Regions from separate parts of the Streptococcus sp. SP8 genome, predicted to be linked through region 1. Evidence: predicted binding sites of a transcription regulator. Region 1 holds the regulator's gene; the other holds the start of a gene.
What was found. The regulator CtsR, encoded in region 1, represses protease genes until heat stress. The targets are predictions, from matches to a motif close to TTGGTCAAAAAAGGTCAAANA.
Positions count from the first base shown of each region.

Region 1 (7,778 bases):
GACAAAGAGGTTGTCGAAGGTATCGGTCATGCTGGTATCTTGGCCTTCGACTTCCATATAGTAGTCGTAATAACCCTTGGTCACCAGGGAATTGGTATCTGCGATGACAAGGCCTCGATTGGCACTACTATCGATGAGCTTAGAGGTTTGATCATACTGTCCTAAGAGTAGGTAATAGTAATCTTTTGGCGTGAGTTCATCATCCCGCACATTGTTCTTGATCTGGTATTCACGGGCATACTCAAGACTAACAGGTGCATCGTAAAAGCGAGCCAAGTCCTTTGCAAGGGTCGTTTTCCCGTTGCTGGCGCTCCCCATGATCAAGACTTTTTTCGTGAACTGGCGACGGAAGGGCTGGGCAATGTATTTCCAGTATTTGCTGGGATTTTCCCGGATCATGGTAGCAGAGATCCCGAAGCGACGCTCTTCTAAGTGAACTTCAAACCCTCTAGCTTCCAACTCTTCCTTGTAGGCTTTCTCCCCTACATAAAAGATCAACTCTTCTGTCTCTGTTTGATACTGGATGGTGTTTAGGGCTGTCTGTAACCAAGGCTCCCAGCCCAAGGGATAACGAGGAAGTTCTGTCTCATCTAACTTATAGACTTGGGTCAACTCATCATTTGAGAAGGCTTCGCGGATATAACGGAAGCGTTTTTGTAAGGTCAGTCCCACTTCTTCACCACGGTCCCCTTCATAACCAGATACAATGACACGAACGCGATCACACTGACGCTTGGCCCGCTGGATCAGGTCAATATGCCCTTGATGAAGAGGCGCAAAGGTTCCAAAAACCAGGGCAATTCTTTCTTTTTTCATATAAGCTCCTTTTTATAATTTTTTATAAATAGATTTTCTTTATGTTTTTATTATAAACTATATTTTCTATCTGTCAATAGTTTTTTATAAAAAAATATATTTTTATTCAAATCAACAAAAAAAGATCTGAAAAGAGATGCTTCTCCTTTCAGATCTTTCGAATTTTATTCACGAGTGAGGGAGTGACTGACACCGTCTTTAAGAACCGTCACACTAGACACAGAACCATCTTTTCCAACTACGATATCTAGAGTCGCTGCAGATCCATCGCCTGCTGAGAGATTAGCATGGTAATGACCATCATCCAAGGTATAGTTATAAGCGCTGATACCATAGGCTACGGGTTGGCCCCCAGGAAGTTGGATGGTTACTTGACCGCCTTGGCCAATAGTGACTCCAGTGTCGCGTTTGTCAGACCAATTCCCAGCTGCTGCGGAGAAATCCCCTGCTGCTACAGAATAGACTCCCTTGTATTGGGCATTCTCCGTCGCAGAAGCTTGCTTCTTAGCCTGAGCATGACCGTCTTCTAGACTTGGCAATTTTGCTTTCGCTGGTGTTGCTGGAGTGGCTACTTCTTTTGTTTCTTTTGTTACGGGTGCTGCTGGTGTCGCTTCTTTAGCTGGAGCTGGTGTTTGACTAGCTGCAGCTTGGTTATTTTTGCTACCAACGGTATGACTTTCTTCTGATTTGCTATCAGAGGATGAAGAGGCAATTGGATCTTTACTAGTGATCACTTTTTTCTTAGAAGAAGAACTTGTTTGTTTAACCTGACTGGTCTTTGAACTGCTTGCTTCTGAAGTTTTTTCTTCTTTATTCCCGCCACAAGCTCCTAGGAAAAGACTAGCTGTCAAAGCTAGGGCTGCTAGGGAAATGATTTTTTTGTTTTTCATAACAGAACCTCTTTTGTAACATTTGTAATATTTTGTAACATTATTGTAACACTGTTATATGAGGCTGTCAATAGTTTCTTAAATATTTTTCTAATTTGAAAGAAGTTTTAAGTAAGTTCCTAAACTTTGCAAAAAAAAGCCGGACATACTGTCCAGCTTTTCTTATTTATACACTTCTTGATAGAATTCGATCTTGTCCCCTTTTTTAACGGTGGTTTCAGCAGCACCTTTTGGAGCCATTTCGCCATTGATCTTGTACATCCAGTAAAGACCTTTTGCTTCATCTTGGCTGTGACCGTCAATCGAGGTGATCATGCCATTTTTTTCTTCAATCTTGTAGTTGGCTTTGAGCACTTTCATGAGGTTGCTCTCTTCTGCTACTTTCAAGGTTTTCGATTGCGCTTTTTGACCTTCTGGCGTCACGCTAATCGTAATCGAAATTTCGTTTTTCTTGGCAACTTCTGTGCTAGAAGCACTTGTTTGATTGTTTGTGCTATGAGACGGAGCGCAACTCGCTAAAAGAAGAGCTGCAAGTAAGGTCATCAAGCTAGAAATGGGTTTTTTCAACATAAAATCTCCTAAAGATTTGATAGATAATGGGATAGAAAATGATCGTCGACAGAGCATGGGCAAGGTTAAAACTAAAACCATTGACCAAAGCATAGGTCCACCAAGGAATATGGTATATCAAGGCATAAACACTATCGATCAAGATCCCATAAGCAAAGGACAGTAGGCCCACAAAAAGGATCTGAAGGACATGGGGCAACCACTTGTAACTGATGCGCCAAATGAGCATCAAACAGCCAAAGGCGACAATCTGAAAGAACACAATCAGGCTCATCCCCAGGAAAAAGGCGGAGACAAACATAGTGATCATCATCACAAGAAAAGCAAAGCTATACCCTTCAAATATCACCAAGAGAAAAAAGATGGCAGAAATAGGTTGGACATTTGGAAAAGGGGCAAAAGCCTGACGTAGAGCGACACAAAGGGCCGCCAAAAGCGAAATACGAGTTAATCGCTGAAGCGTCATGACATCCTCCTAGACAATCTCAAACTTGATCGTTCCGGCTGTTGTTCCAACCTTGATGGTTTGCCCTTCTTGGGCTTGCCCTTTCAGCAATAGCTCTGCTAGTTGATCTTCCACTTCGGTCTGCAAGACACGACGCAGTGGGCGAGCTCCCATTTCTGGATCGTAGCCTTTGGTTGCTAGCAACTTGAGCGCTGAAGGCTGGAATTTGAGGGTCATGCCTTGTTCGGCCAAGGTCGCGATGAGCGGTTTGACCATGACTTTCACTACCTGCTGCATATCCTCGCTGGAGAGACTATGGAAGACCACCTTTTCATCAATCCGGTTGATAAACTCTGGACGATAGGTCTTCTTCAACTCTTCAAACATGCGTTTTTCCATATTGGCTTGGTCAAAGCGGATATCTTTAGCACCAAAGCCAACGGTCTTATCATCCCGAAGGGCTGTTGCTCCCAGGTTTGAGGTCATGATGATAATGGTATTGGAGAAGTCGATCTTCCGGCCTTTGCTATCGGTTAAGACTCCGTCATCCAAGACTTGCAAAAGGACATTGAAAATATCTGGATGGGCTTTTTCCACCTCATCAAATAAGAGAACTGAATATGGTTTGTTGCGGACTTTCTCGGTCAACTCGCCTCCTTCTTCGTAGCCCACATAGCCTGGAGGAGCTCCGTTGAGGCGACTGGCCGCGAATTTTTCCATGTACTCACTCATATCAAAACGGATGAGGGCCGATTCATCATCAAACAGAACTTCCGCCAAAGCTTTGGCTAACTCTGTTTTTCCGACACCGGTAGGTCCTAGGAACATGAAAGAACCGATCGGACGCTTGTTGCTACGGATCCCCGATTGATTGCGTCGAATAGCCCGACTGATACTCGAAACGGCTTGGTCTTGACCAATCACGCGCTTGTGCAATTCTGCTTCTAAGTTTAGGTACTTCTTGGCATCGGTTTGGGTCAGTTTTTGAGTTGGAATACCGGATAATTGGCTCAAGGTCACCAAGACATCTTGGTCAGTGACTTCTTTTTTGTAGACAATGGGAGCGGCCTCTACTTCTAAGAGCTGGGCTGCTTTCTTCCACTTGCCGTCCATCAAGGCCCGGTCTAAGGCGGTCAACTCTTCTTTTACGTGACCGTTGGAATCGCGGTTTTGTACAGTAGCTGCCGCTTCATCCAAGAGATCAATGGCTGAATCTGGCAATTGACGGCTGGTCAAATAGCGATGGGCATATTTGACAGCTGTTTCGATCGCTTCATCAGTAATGGTCACATGATGGTGGTCCTGGTAGGTTTCTTTCAAGCCTTGGAGAATTTGGATGCTATCTGCAACACTTGGCTCTTCAATGGTGACTTTCGCAAAACGCCGAGAGAGGGCTGCATCTTTTTCAATATGCTTTTGGTACTCATCTTGGGTCGTTGCCCCAACTGTACGCAAGGTTCCCCGTGCCAGGGCTGGTTTTAGAATATTGGCTGCGTCTAAGGTCGAATCAATACCGGATCCTGACCCCATAATAGTATGCAGTTCATCGATAAAGAGAATCACGTGACCGTCTTCTTCGATGTCCTGGATGATATTGTTCATCCGTTCTTCGAAGTCCCCACGGAAGCGCGTCCCAGCAACGACATTCATGAGATCCAATTCCAGAACACGCATCTGCGCGATTTCAGCTGGTACATTGCCACTAGCGACACGCTGGGCCAGACCTAAGGCAAGGGCTGTTTTTCCGACCCCTGCTTCTCCCACCAATACAGGATTGTTCTTCGTCTTGCGGCTGAGGATTTGGATCATGCGTGAAATCTCTGCATCCCGACCAATCACAGGCTCAAGCTGGCCTGCACGCGCCATTTCTGTCAAATCACGGGTATAATCTTCAAGACCTCCACTGGTGCTTGGGGGCATGCCCATCATATTTCCCATGGTTTGGCGGTTAGGGTTTTGGGCGCGATAGAGACTCCGAATGGCTTTGATATCATTCTTGTCCCAGCCTGCCTTGTCCTCAAGATTCTTTCGAAGAGAGGCAATAGGAACTCCCTTGTCTTGCTCTGTAAAGGCAAAGCCGGCAAACTCCATGACTTGGCTCGCCAAGGTCCCACGGTCTGCTAGAAGAGAGAGGAGCACATGCTCTGTTCCCAAGGTCTTGGCATGAAGGACCTGGGCAATCTCTCTTGCGTGCTTCATAATGGCTTCCATCCGATAAGAAAATGGGAAGATTTCATACCGATTGTCGCTTTGAAAAGCTTGGCCTGTAATATGCTCCGCCGCATCCTGAAACTCATCGATCTGCATAGGATAATCGTTCAGTACAGAACCTGCCACGCTATAGGGATTATTGGCCATAGCCGTCAGGAGATGCCAAGTATCTAAGGTATGCCCCTGATAGTGGCCTGCTAGTATTTGGGCCGCTTCTATACTTTCTAACAGTGCTGTTGAATAGTTCATCTAGTCGGTATTTCCTTTTCTATCTACTTGTTGAATGATTTTTTTCAGCATCGTTGCTCGTAGGATGAGAGCATCTCGACCTAGGACCTCATCGGAGGTCGTCGCAAGCAAGAGCTGAGCCTCACGTTTTGTCAATAATTTTTCTTCATAGAGCATCTGGAGGATATCATGGAAGACCTGCTGGCTGATGGTCTCTCCAATATTGGCTGCCAAGTCTTGGAGCATCTGATGGTGATCTGAAAACTGGACCTTGCCAATGCGGATATAGCCACCACCACCGCGCTTGCTCTCTACAATATAGCCTCGGCTCTCGGTAAAACGAGTCTTAATGACATAGTTAATCTGACTAGGTACGACCTGAAAGACATCGGCTAACTCACTTCTTTTGAGCTCTGCCATGCCAGCTTGAGCCAGCAAGGCCTTAATATAAGCTTCGATGCTATCAGATGTGTTCTTATTTGCCATGATGCTCCTTTCTGGCTTGTTTTTTTCTAGATGGATGCTCTGTTCTTTGGCCCATAAAAAATGGCCTTGGAGTGTTCCTTCTCATCATTGACCTTATTTGACTATTATACAATTTTTACGGCTGTAAATAAAGCAAAGACTCTATGGAAATGGGAATCTCTTAAGGAAGGGAGAAAAATAAAAGAGAGTGGGACAGAAATCGGTAATTCGTTAGAATTCGATTTCGTCGTCCCACCTCCGCACAGTTGAGTAGGGCTGTAAAAGCTGATGAAATCAGCGCAGTAGAGCCCACTCAACCACTGCGTCTTGCTCGACAATCCAAAAATAATTGAGAGGCTAGGACTTGTGTCCCAGCCTCTTATGCGAAGAAGGAGCTACTCTTTGCGACGAGCAAATTTCGCGCCTCCGCCCAAGAATCCTAGACCAAGAAGACCTAACCAAGCAAACAATCCACTTTGTTTTGTACCGGTTTTAGGAAGTTTTCCTTCCGATGGTAGAGAAGGACTTTTAACCACTTCTTTTTCCGGATGGTCTGAAGTCGAAACAGAAACTGCTTCTGGGGTTTTCGGTTGCAAGAGAACAGGTCTTCCTTTTTATTTTTTGTCTTCAGCTTGAGAAAGAGTCATAACTTCTGGTTGCATCTTACTTGGGGTGACAGGAGTGGTTGGAGTCGGCATATCAGCTATCAACGGACTTTTTTCCGCTTCCTTCGTCCCGACTTCCGTAATCTGATCCTGGGCATCCACTTCGACAAAGGCATCGACTTCTGTCCGAATTTCTTTGCCTTCTTCTTGTCGAACCTCGATCAATTTCAAGCGGCGTCCGACCTTCCCTGCTTGAAGGATCCGGCTTTCGCCCTTGGCCAAGTCCTTGTTCTCACGCGTTTGACTCTCAAATGGAATCTCCTCCGCTTCGATGAGTAGTTCTGGTTTTTCAAGAATCAAATCCCGAACACCTTCGTCTGGGCGTGTCTGCGTCAGCGGTTCATAATTGCGAGCATCTTCTAAGATGGTTTCAAGGGCTTCGACTTGATTAGCTGCAGCAACCAAATCTGGCCGCTCTTGATCCAACAACTGAGTCAAGTCCGTCAATTGTCCTTGAACCGTCGGTTTGAGATCTGCTTTCAAGCGATCGAGAGAAGTAGCCTTGATCTTTTCTACTCCTTCTCTGATGATCTGTTGTAGCTCTTCTTGACTGAGCAACTGGCTATCTTTCCCTGATAGGATAAATCGGTCTACCTGGATGGCTCTGGATGACTGAGGGTCATTGAGGGCTGGATCTAGGTGCAAGCGTAATTGGTGATAACCTTTTGCTAGACCTTGCAGATTGACCAAACTCTGGTCGAGCTTGCGTTGATCTCCATAGCCACTGAAATAATGATCGCCTTCGATTTCATAATCATAGCCACGACCTTCTTCGAAGGCTATTTCTTTTCCATCCAGGGTGACGCTGTAAAGACCATGACTTGGGTCGACTACTCCTCGAACCTCCACACCCGTGCCCTTAAAGGTAATGGTCACTTCAATGTGTTTCTTGCCTTCCTCATCGGTCACTTGGTTAAAGCTGGACCAAGATTCTGTGCCATTTGAAAAGTCTTTGTTGTCCGTCTCATGGTGCCAACCCTCACTGTAATGCAGTTTCGGATCTTGGTCATCCACTTCTTTGCGATTTTCTGGCAACTGGTCTTCATTCATCACTTGGACTGTCAGTTCTGGAATAAAGCCGACCAGACTTCCTTGATCCGGATGGAGCAATTTGACCTTAAAGTCATAGACGTCGGTCGCTTTTCCTGCAAAATCAAGGGTTGGAACTTGGACTGTTTTTTCCGTCTCTCCATCTGCGAACTCAAGGGTGACGTTGGTATCTTTGTAGACCTTGCCATGAACCCCTGTTCCTGGTTCTGTGATTAATTTGAGACTGGCACTTCCTTTAGAGCCACCTTTTCTCTTGACGACGACTTGCGCTGGGTCGCCTTTCTTAACAGCTAGGGTTGGCTGAGCAAATTCAAAGAGACCCTTTTCTTGGTTATTGAGAGCATAAATCCCTTCCGTTGCGATCGCATCTCCCTTGCTATTGACCAAGGTCAAGGTGTGAGATCCTGCTGTCAAATCCGGTGTTTCATAGACCTTTTG
Region 1 is NZ_JAQFJL010000007.1:50,510-58,287, reverse strand. It holds gene PCY11_RS06560 (AAA family ATPase) at 1-816, opposite strand, end outside; gene PCY11_RS06555 (hypothetical protein) at 981-1,706, opposite strand; gene PCY11_RS06550 (DUF4430 domain-containing protein) at 1,869-2,276, opposite strand; gene PCY11_RS06545 (ECF transporter S component) at 2,254-2,742, opposite strand; gene PCY11_RS06540 (ATP-dependent Clp protease ATP-binding subunit) at 2,752-5,181, opposite strand; gene PCY11_RS06535 (CtsR family transcriptional regulator) at 5,182-5,646, opposite strand; gene PCY11_RS06530 (LPXTG cell wall anchor domain-containing protein) at 6,021-6,221, opposite strand; gene PCY11_RS06525 (alpha-L-fucosidase) at 6,240-7,778, opposite strand, start outside.

Region 2 (7,778 bases), on a different contig from region 1:
TTTTGAATAATAAATTGAAGAGCGACCATCAAGAAAACAGACACTCCCAAGATCATCAACTGAATATTGGAGATTGAAATAGGACCAAAGTTGTAACGAACTGTTTTAATCACTTGCGGGAAGGAACGGGTATTGGCACCGACGAAGAAGACCATCCCATATTCGAGCAAGAAGGAAACCCCGATGGCTGTGATCAAGGCAGCAATCCGAGTCGAATGACGAAGCGGACGATAAGCCAGGTATTCAATTACAACCCCTAAAATAGCTGTCCCAACCATGGCTAGGAGCAAGGCTACAAAGAAGTTTACTTTCCATGAGTTCAATAAGAAATATCCCATAAAGGCACCTACCATGTAGATATCCCCATGGGCAAAGTTGATCAATTTGATAATTCCATACACCATAGTATAACCAAGGGCCAAGAGTGCATAGACACTTCCCAAGATTAGACCGTTCACTAATTGCTGGAGCATTTGAACCATCCTTTCTAACAATAAAGAGCGAGGCCAGGAATTTTCATTCTCCCAGCCTCTTGTACAAACAACAAATGATAATTATGGTTTAACAGACTCAACTGATTTGACTTTACCATCTTTCAAGCCAATCATAAGAGCTGATTTAACCGGGTTGTGGTTCTTGTCAATTGACATTGTACCAGTCACACCTTCCAAGTCTTTCAACTTCGCAAGGTTATCTTTCAATTCGACAGAGTTCTTAGCACCTTTAGATGCTTCTGCAACCATGTAAACTGAATCATAAGCCAAAGCTGCGAACATTGAAGGTTCTTCATTGTATTTCGCTTTGTATGCTTCTACGAATTTCTTGGCTTTATCAGTCATTTCACCTTCAGTAGAGAATCCAGCTACGTAGTAGATATCTGTAGCTGCAGCAGGTGTTGCTTGTTCAACGAACTTAGCATCGCTAAATCCATCCCCACCAATGATTGGTTGTTTGATTCCCATACCACGCGCTTGGTTTACAATCTTACCAGTTTCTGTGTAGTAACCTGGAAGAACAATCGCATCGAAGTCTTTATCTTTGATTTTTGTAAGAGCAGCTTGGAAGTCTGTATCCTTAGATTGGAAGGTTTCTGTTGCTACGATTTCACCTTTGTAAGATTTCTTGAAGGCTTCAGCAATCCCTTTCGCATAGTCAGATGAGTTATCGTAGTAAAGAACGACTTTCTTCGCTTTCAAGTTATCCGTTGTGTATTTGGCAATGATTTTTCCTTGGAAGCTATCGATGAAGGTTGCACGGAAAAGGTAATCTTGACCTTTTGTCAAATCATCTTGAGTTGCAGATGGTGTAACCAATGGAACACCTGCTTTACCAGCATTGGCAACCGCTGCTGCAGTAGCACCTGAAGTTGCAGGTCCTACAAGAGCGTTCACTTTTGATTGAGTGACAAGGTTTGTAGTGACTGTAGCTGCTTCAGCTGTTTCAGATTTGTTATCTTTATCTGTGACAACGATCTTCTTACCGTCAGCTCCACCCTTAGCGTTGATTTCATCAACGGCCAATTGAGCACCTTTTTGTTCAGCGCTACCGTAGGCTGCTACTTCACCAGTTTTTTCAAAGTTAAAACCGACTTTTAGTTCTTTGCCGATTTCGTTACCAGTTGTGTTTGAACCTGAAGTAGAAACTTCACCACAAGCAGCAAGAAGAGCGACACTTGCAATGGTTAAAAATGAAAGAGCAAATTTTTTCTTCATTTGTAATGATCTCCTTAAATGAATCTTAAAATAAATACATTAAGAATATACCGAATTATCTGACAATTGTCAATAAAAAAAACGCAATCCATCAAATGATTGCGTTTTCTAAACTTCTGTTACCACAGATGGGGTCTCCAATCGTTGCAAACTCCCCACAAAATCTGTATCTAAATCTTTGAGATGGCAAGGCAAGACTTTTTTGACATAACGTTCTTTCTTTAAGTCTTCCATGACTTGATCCGCCTTGTCACTGTCCACATACAATTGGACATAACGGCATTTCTTAGAATGGTACAAGACATCTCCGACTGATTGTAATTTTTTCCCGTCGCGATTGTAATACAATTTAACAATTAAGCCTGTTCTTTCTTGTTTCTCAAACATGGTCAATCCCTTTCTCGTTCTGTTACTAGTATATCAAATTTCAAGAAAAAGAACTACTCTTTTATGAGAGCAAAAAAGAGAGTGGGACAGAAATCGGTAATTCGTTAGAATTCGATTTCGTCGTCCCACCTCCGCACAGTTGAGTAGGGCTGTAAAAGCTGATGAAATCAGCGAAGTAGAGCCCACTCAACCACTGCGTTTTGCTCGACAATCCAAAAATAATTGAGAGGCTAGGACTTTTGTCCCAGCCTCTTGACGGGCCTTCCCACAGGATGGTTTAGCCCAATTTATTATTGGCCATGATTTCATCAATAAAGCCATATTCAAGTGTTTCTTGTGCGCTCATCCAATTATCACGTTCCGCATCAGCATGCACTTTTTCAATGGATTGACCTGAATTTTCCGCAAGGATTTTTTCCAAGTTATTCCGTGTTTTGAGCAAGTGTTCTGCTGCAATCGCCATATCGGTTTGTTGGGTACCACCACCAGTACCACCCATTGGTTGGTGAATCATGTACTCGGCGTTTGGCAACATGAAGCGTTTGCCCTTCGCACCGCTTGAAGCGATAATTGTTCCCATAGAAGCTGCCATCCCCATGACAATGGTTTGGACATCTGACTTGATAAAGTTCATGGTATCTACGATGGCAAGACCTGCAGAGACAGAGCCTCCTGGTGTATTGATATACATATAGATATCTTTTGTATTATCTTGGGCATCCAAGAAGAGCAATTGAGCGATAATGGAGTTAGCCATTTGGTCCTCAACGGGTCCTGTTACCATGATAATTCGATCTTTCAACAGACGGGAATAAATATCGTAAGAACGTTCTCCACGACTGGTTTGTTCAATAACTACTGGAATCATCTATTCTTCTCCTTTAGTATCCATTCATTCTCACGATTCGTGAGGTTCAAAGTATATGTGCTATTATAAACCAATGGTCAAAAAAGGTCAAATCTTAAGCACCTTTCGGACGAATCATGAATGGTTTCTTATTTGGTACCGAATAAACGGTCACCCGCATCTCCAAGACCAGGAACAATGTAGCCATGTTCATTCAAATGATCATCGAGGGCTGCTGTAAAGATATCAACATCTGGGTGAGCTTCTTGAAGAGCTTTCACCCCTTCTGGCGCTGATACCAAGCAGACAAATTTGATATGGCTAGCGCCACGTTTTTTCAAGGAATCAATCGCTAGAATAGCGGATCCACCCGTAGCAAGCATCGGGTCTACTACAAAGATACGACGTTGATCAATATCTTCTGGCAATTTCACCAAGTATTCAACTGGTTTCAAGGTTTCTTCATCACGGTACATCCCGATATGGCCAACCTTAGCAGCTGGTACCAAACTCAAGAGACCATCGACCATCCCAATCCCTGCACGAAGAATTGGGACAATAGCCAATTTCTTCCCTGCGATTTGCTTTTGAACGGTTTTAGTAATAGGAGTTTCAATTTCAACATCTTCAAGAGGCAATTCACGCAACACTTCGTAGCCCATCAACATAGCAATTTCATCTACCAATTCACGAAAGGCCTTCGTAGAGGTATCCGTGCGGCGGAGAATAGACAATTTGTGTTGAATCAGTGGATGTGTAATAACTTCTAATTTTCCCATTTTGAGATCCTTCTTTCTAAGCTGTTATTTTTCAAAAAAGAACTATGATAAAAGTGGAGTCAAGCTCTACTCTTTCTTTCAGTCCCTCTTTGATACTCACAGCACATGGAAATCTTCATTTCCAACTTTACATTCTTCTTATTATACCAAATTTTACAAAAAAAAGAGAGCCCTTACACTTAATTTTTTAAGTTCGGACTCACTCTTTCTATCAATCAATTACAACCATTCTTTGTATTTCTTAATATAGATACGTTTGACAACCGTCACACTCAGCATATAAAGGACGATAATAGCAAACAATAGAACAAAGTACAATCCATTTAGTTGGCTCAACTTCAAGATAGAAGCCAAAGGACTATATGGAAGGGAGGTTACAAAGAAGGCTGCTGCTAGGGTCGTCACCACGACTGAGAAGGCTGGACGACTTTGGATAAATGGCAGTTTTGGTGAACGCAACATATGGATAACCATGGTTTGAGACCACATGGATTCGATAAACCATCCAGTTTGGAACACCATGATAAAGGCTGCTGCATCTGCTGCTCCATGGTTGTAGCCATGACCTAAAATCATAGGAACAACAAGGAAGTAAAGAAGCATGTAGGTAATAATATCAAATACAGATGAAATGGGACCAATCCAGGCCATAAAACGCATGATAGAGTTTGCTTCCCAGATACGAGGTTTCTTGAGGAATTCCTTGTCGACATTGTCAAAAGGAAGGGCGATACAAGAAAGATCATAGATAAGATTGAGCACAATCAAATGAACGGGAGCCATTGGAAGGAAAGGCAAAAAGATGCTGGCAAAGAGCAGAGAAAAGATGTTCCCGAAGTTAGAAGAGACCGTCATCTTGATGTACTTGGTCATATTGGCATAGACCTTGCGGCCTTCGACCAAGCCTTTTTCAAGAACCATCAAGTCCTTATCTAGAAGGATGACATCTGCTGTTTCCTTGGCAATATCCACAGCGGTATCCACGGAGATCCCAACGTCTGAGACCTTCATGGATGGAGCATCGTTAATCCCATCTCCCATGTAACCCACCTTGTGGCCATTGTTCTTGAGACAGAGGATGATCCGCGCTTTTTGATCTGGTGATAATTTGGCAAAGACCGTTGTTGTTTCCACAACTTGTGCTAACTCTTGGTCTGTCATCGTATCGATTTCGCTTCCCAAAAGTATCCGCTCGACATCTAGTCCTACTTTTTCACAGACAGCTTGGGTGACCTTATCATTGTCGCCAGTTAAGATCTTAGTGGTAACCCCATATTCTGCAAGAGCTTTGATCGCTGGAGCTGCAGAAGGTTTTGGTGGATCAAGAAAGGCCAGGTAACCGGTTAGGATCATGTCTCCTTCATCTTCAACACTAAAGATTTCATTTTCGTCCAAGTCGGTTTTGTAGCTGACGCCCAAAACACGAAGACCTTGTTCATTTAATTGAGCGACCTCAGCGAGGACCTCTTGACGGACCTCGTCTGTTAATCGTTTGATATCACCCTTGTACTCAACATAAGTCGATACAGAAAGCATTTCTTCCAAGGCACCCTTGGTCACCATGCTGACCACACCGTCTTCGTCTTTAACAATGACACTCATGCGACGACGTTCAAAATCAAAGGGCAATTCATCTATCTTATGGAAGGTTTGATCTAGATCTCGGACGATCTCATGTTTCTTGGCTTCTTTATGGGTTCGATTGATAATCGCCCGGTCCATCAAATTTTTTAGCCCAGTTTGGAAATAGGAATTCAAATAAGCCCGGCGAAGGACTGATAGATCCAAATCGCCATGGATATCAAGCGGATACTCCAAAACGATTTCATCTTGGGTCAAGGTTCCTGTCTTATCTGTACACAAAATATCGATAGCCCCAAGGTCTTGGATCGCATTGAGTTTTTTGATGACGACTTTTTCCTTGGCCATGATGATGGAGCCTTTGGCAAGACTCGCCGTAATAATCATCGGCAACATTTCAGGAGTCAAACCAACCCCAACGCTGAGGGCAAAGACGCCTGCTTCTAACCAGTCACCGTCTGTGAGGCCATTGATCACAAAGACAACGGGCACCATGACTAACATGAGCCGAATCAAGAGCCAAGAGATGGTATTCATTTCTCTCTCAAATGAAGTTGGTTCGTCATAGGTGTTGATGGTTTGCTCAATGGCGCCCATCATGGTTTCATCTCCCACGACCAAGACCAAGGCTGTCGCCCGGCCGGAGATGACATTGGTCCCCATGAAGGCCAAGCTTTCACTCTCCAAGAGACTATCTAAATTTTGACTGTCGGCTTTTCTGAGACAAACCTTTTCAACAGCATCACTTTCCCCTGTGAGGCCAGATTGTTGGACAAAGAAGTCACGGGAATCAATCAAGACCACATCTGCTGGAATCATATCGCCGGCACTTAGTTTGATCACATCTCCTACGACGATTTCATCGATCGGAATTTCTTGTTCTGATCCATCACGCAGAACGGTCGCTGTATTGACAATCATACGTGATAGGTTGCTAGCTGCTTTGTCGCTCCGCAATTCTTGAATGAAGCGGATACCACCAGAGATCAAGACCAAGGTCACAATGATGATGGAAGTCGTTGGATCCTGTTCACCTGGTTTTGCTAGCCAGACATTGGTGATGAAGGAAACCAGCGCAATGACCAACAAAATCACCGTAAAAGGATTGATGATCGATTCGTAGATCTTTTTGATCATGGAATCTTCTTGACCTTTTGTGATGACATTTTCGCCATAAATATCGCGGTTTTCTTCTACTTGATCGTCAACTAAACCAAGGGCACTGGTTTTGTAGGTGGCAAAGGTGCTTTCAAGTGGTTCTTGAAGAGCAGCAATGAGTCTTTCTTTATTTGTTTGCATTGGTATCTCCTTTTTCAATCAGGAGCCAATCACTTTTGGAGTCCCTACGACACAAATCAGCGATTGGCTGGTTCGGTGCGGTTCGGGATGATCGTCAATTTGTATCATAGCTCTCTCCTTTCTCTTTTCTTGGTAAGGCATAAAAAAGAGTCCTACCCTCGATCGGTAGGACTCATGAAACTCGTCATTAATTTTTCAATCAAAACTCTCAAAAAACTGACCGTCCAAGCTTTAGCTCCGCAAGGCAATGAAATGAGCTTAGTCTTGACCTTTGCGATCAGGACTGTTAACCAACGAGTAGTGTCTCCACTGCTTTGCGGTAGTCATCCGTATCCTTGTGGTAGCCTCACCTACCGTATTTCGAGTTTATTGTACTCCTTCACTTACAGAAAGTCAACACTTATTTGTGAAAAGTTTCCACCAAGCGTTTGGTGATTTCTTCAATGAGGGTGAATGGAGCTGCCACATTGAGGCGGGCATGCAAGTTTCCTTCTTTTCCAAAATCTGTTCCACGGTTCAAAATCAATTTGGCTTGGTCATGAATTTTAGCATGCAGCTCATCATCGGTGTAAGAATAGGCGGAAAAGTCCAACCAAAGAAGATAGGTTCCTTGGGGTTTCATGACACGGATTTTTGTCTTTTCATGCAATTCATCTACCACATAGTCAATGTGTTTTTCAAAGACTTGCTTGAGCTCCGTCAACCAAGGTTTACCATGGCGATAGGCTGCTTCTGTTGCAATATAGCCCAAGCCTGAAATTTCATGTTGATTATTAGCTAATTGCCGTTGTTTAAAAGCCGTACGAAGCTTTGGATTTTCAATGACCACATAGGAATTTTTTGTTCCGGCAATATTGAAAGTCTTGGTTGCACTGGTTAAGATCAAGCTGAAATCTTTAAAGCTTGGATCAACCGTGTTAAAGCTGGTATGACGGTGGCCAAACAAGGCCAAATCTTGGTGGATCTCATCTGAAACAAGAAGGACACCATGTTTTTGACAGAGGTGGCCGATTTTTTCCAAGACTTCACGATCCCATACACGGCCTCCAGGATTGTGCGGATTACACAAAACATAGAGTTTCACCTCTTGCTCCACAATGTCTTTTTCCAGCTGATCAAAATCAATTTGGAAAAGACCATCCTTTTCAATTAATGAATTTTCGATCAATTTTC
Region 2 is NZ_JAQFJL010000012.1:3,437-11,214, forward strand. It holds gene PCY11_RS08010 (branched-chain amino acid ABC transporter permease) at 1-473, opposite strand, end outside; gene PCY11_RS08015 (ABC transporter substrate-binding protein) at 555-1,712, opposite strand; gene PCY11_RS08020 (DUF2129 domain-containing protein) at 1,821-2,099, opposite strand; gene clpP (ATP-dependent Clp protease proteolytic subunit ClpP) at 2,377-2,967, opposite strand; gene upp (uracil phosphoribosyltransferase) at 3,096-3,725, opposite strand; gene mgtA (magnesium-translocating P-type ATPase) at 3,945-6,605, opposite strand; M-box (ykoK) riboswitch at 6,813-6,970, opposite strand; gene PCY11_RS08040 (MalY/PatB family protein) at 7,006-7,778, opposite strand, start outside.
Region 2: the regulator CtsR is predicted to act here: its motif matches at 3,041-3,061, upstream of clpP (ATP-dependent Clp protease proteolytic subunit ClpP).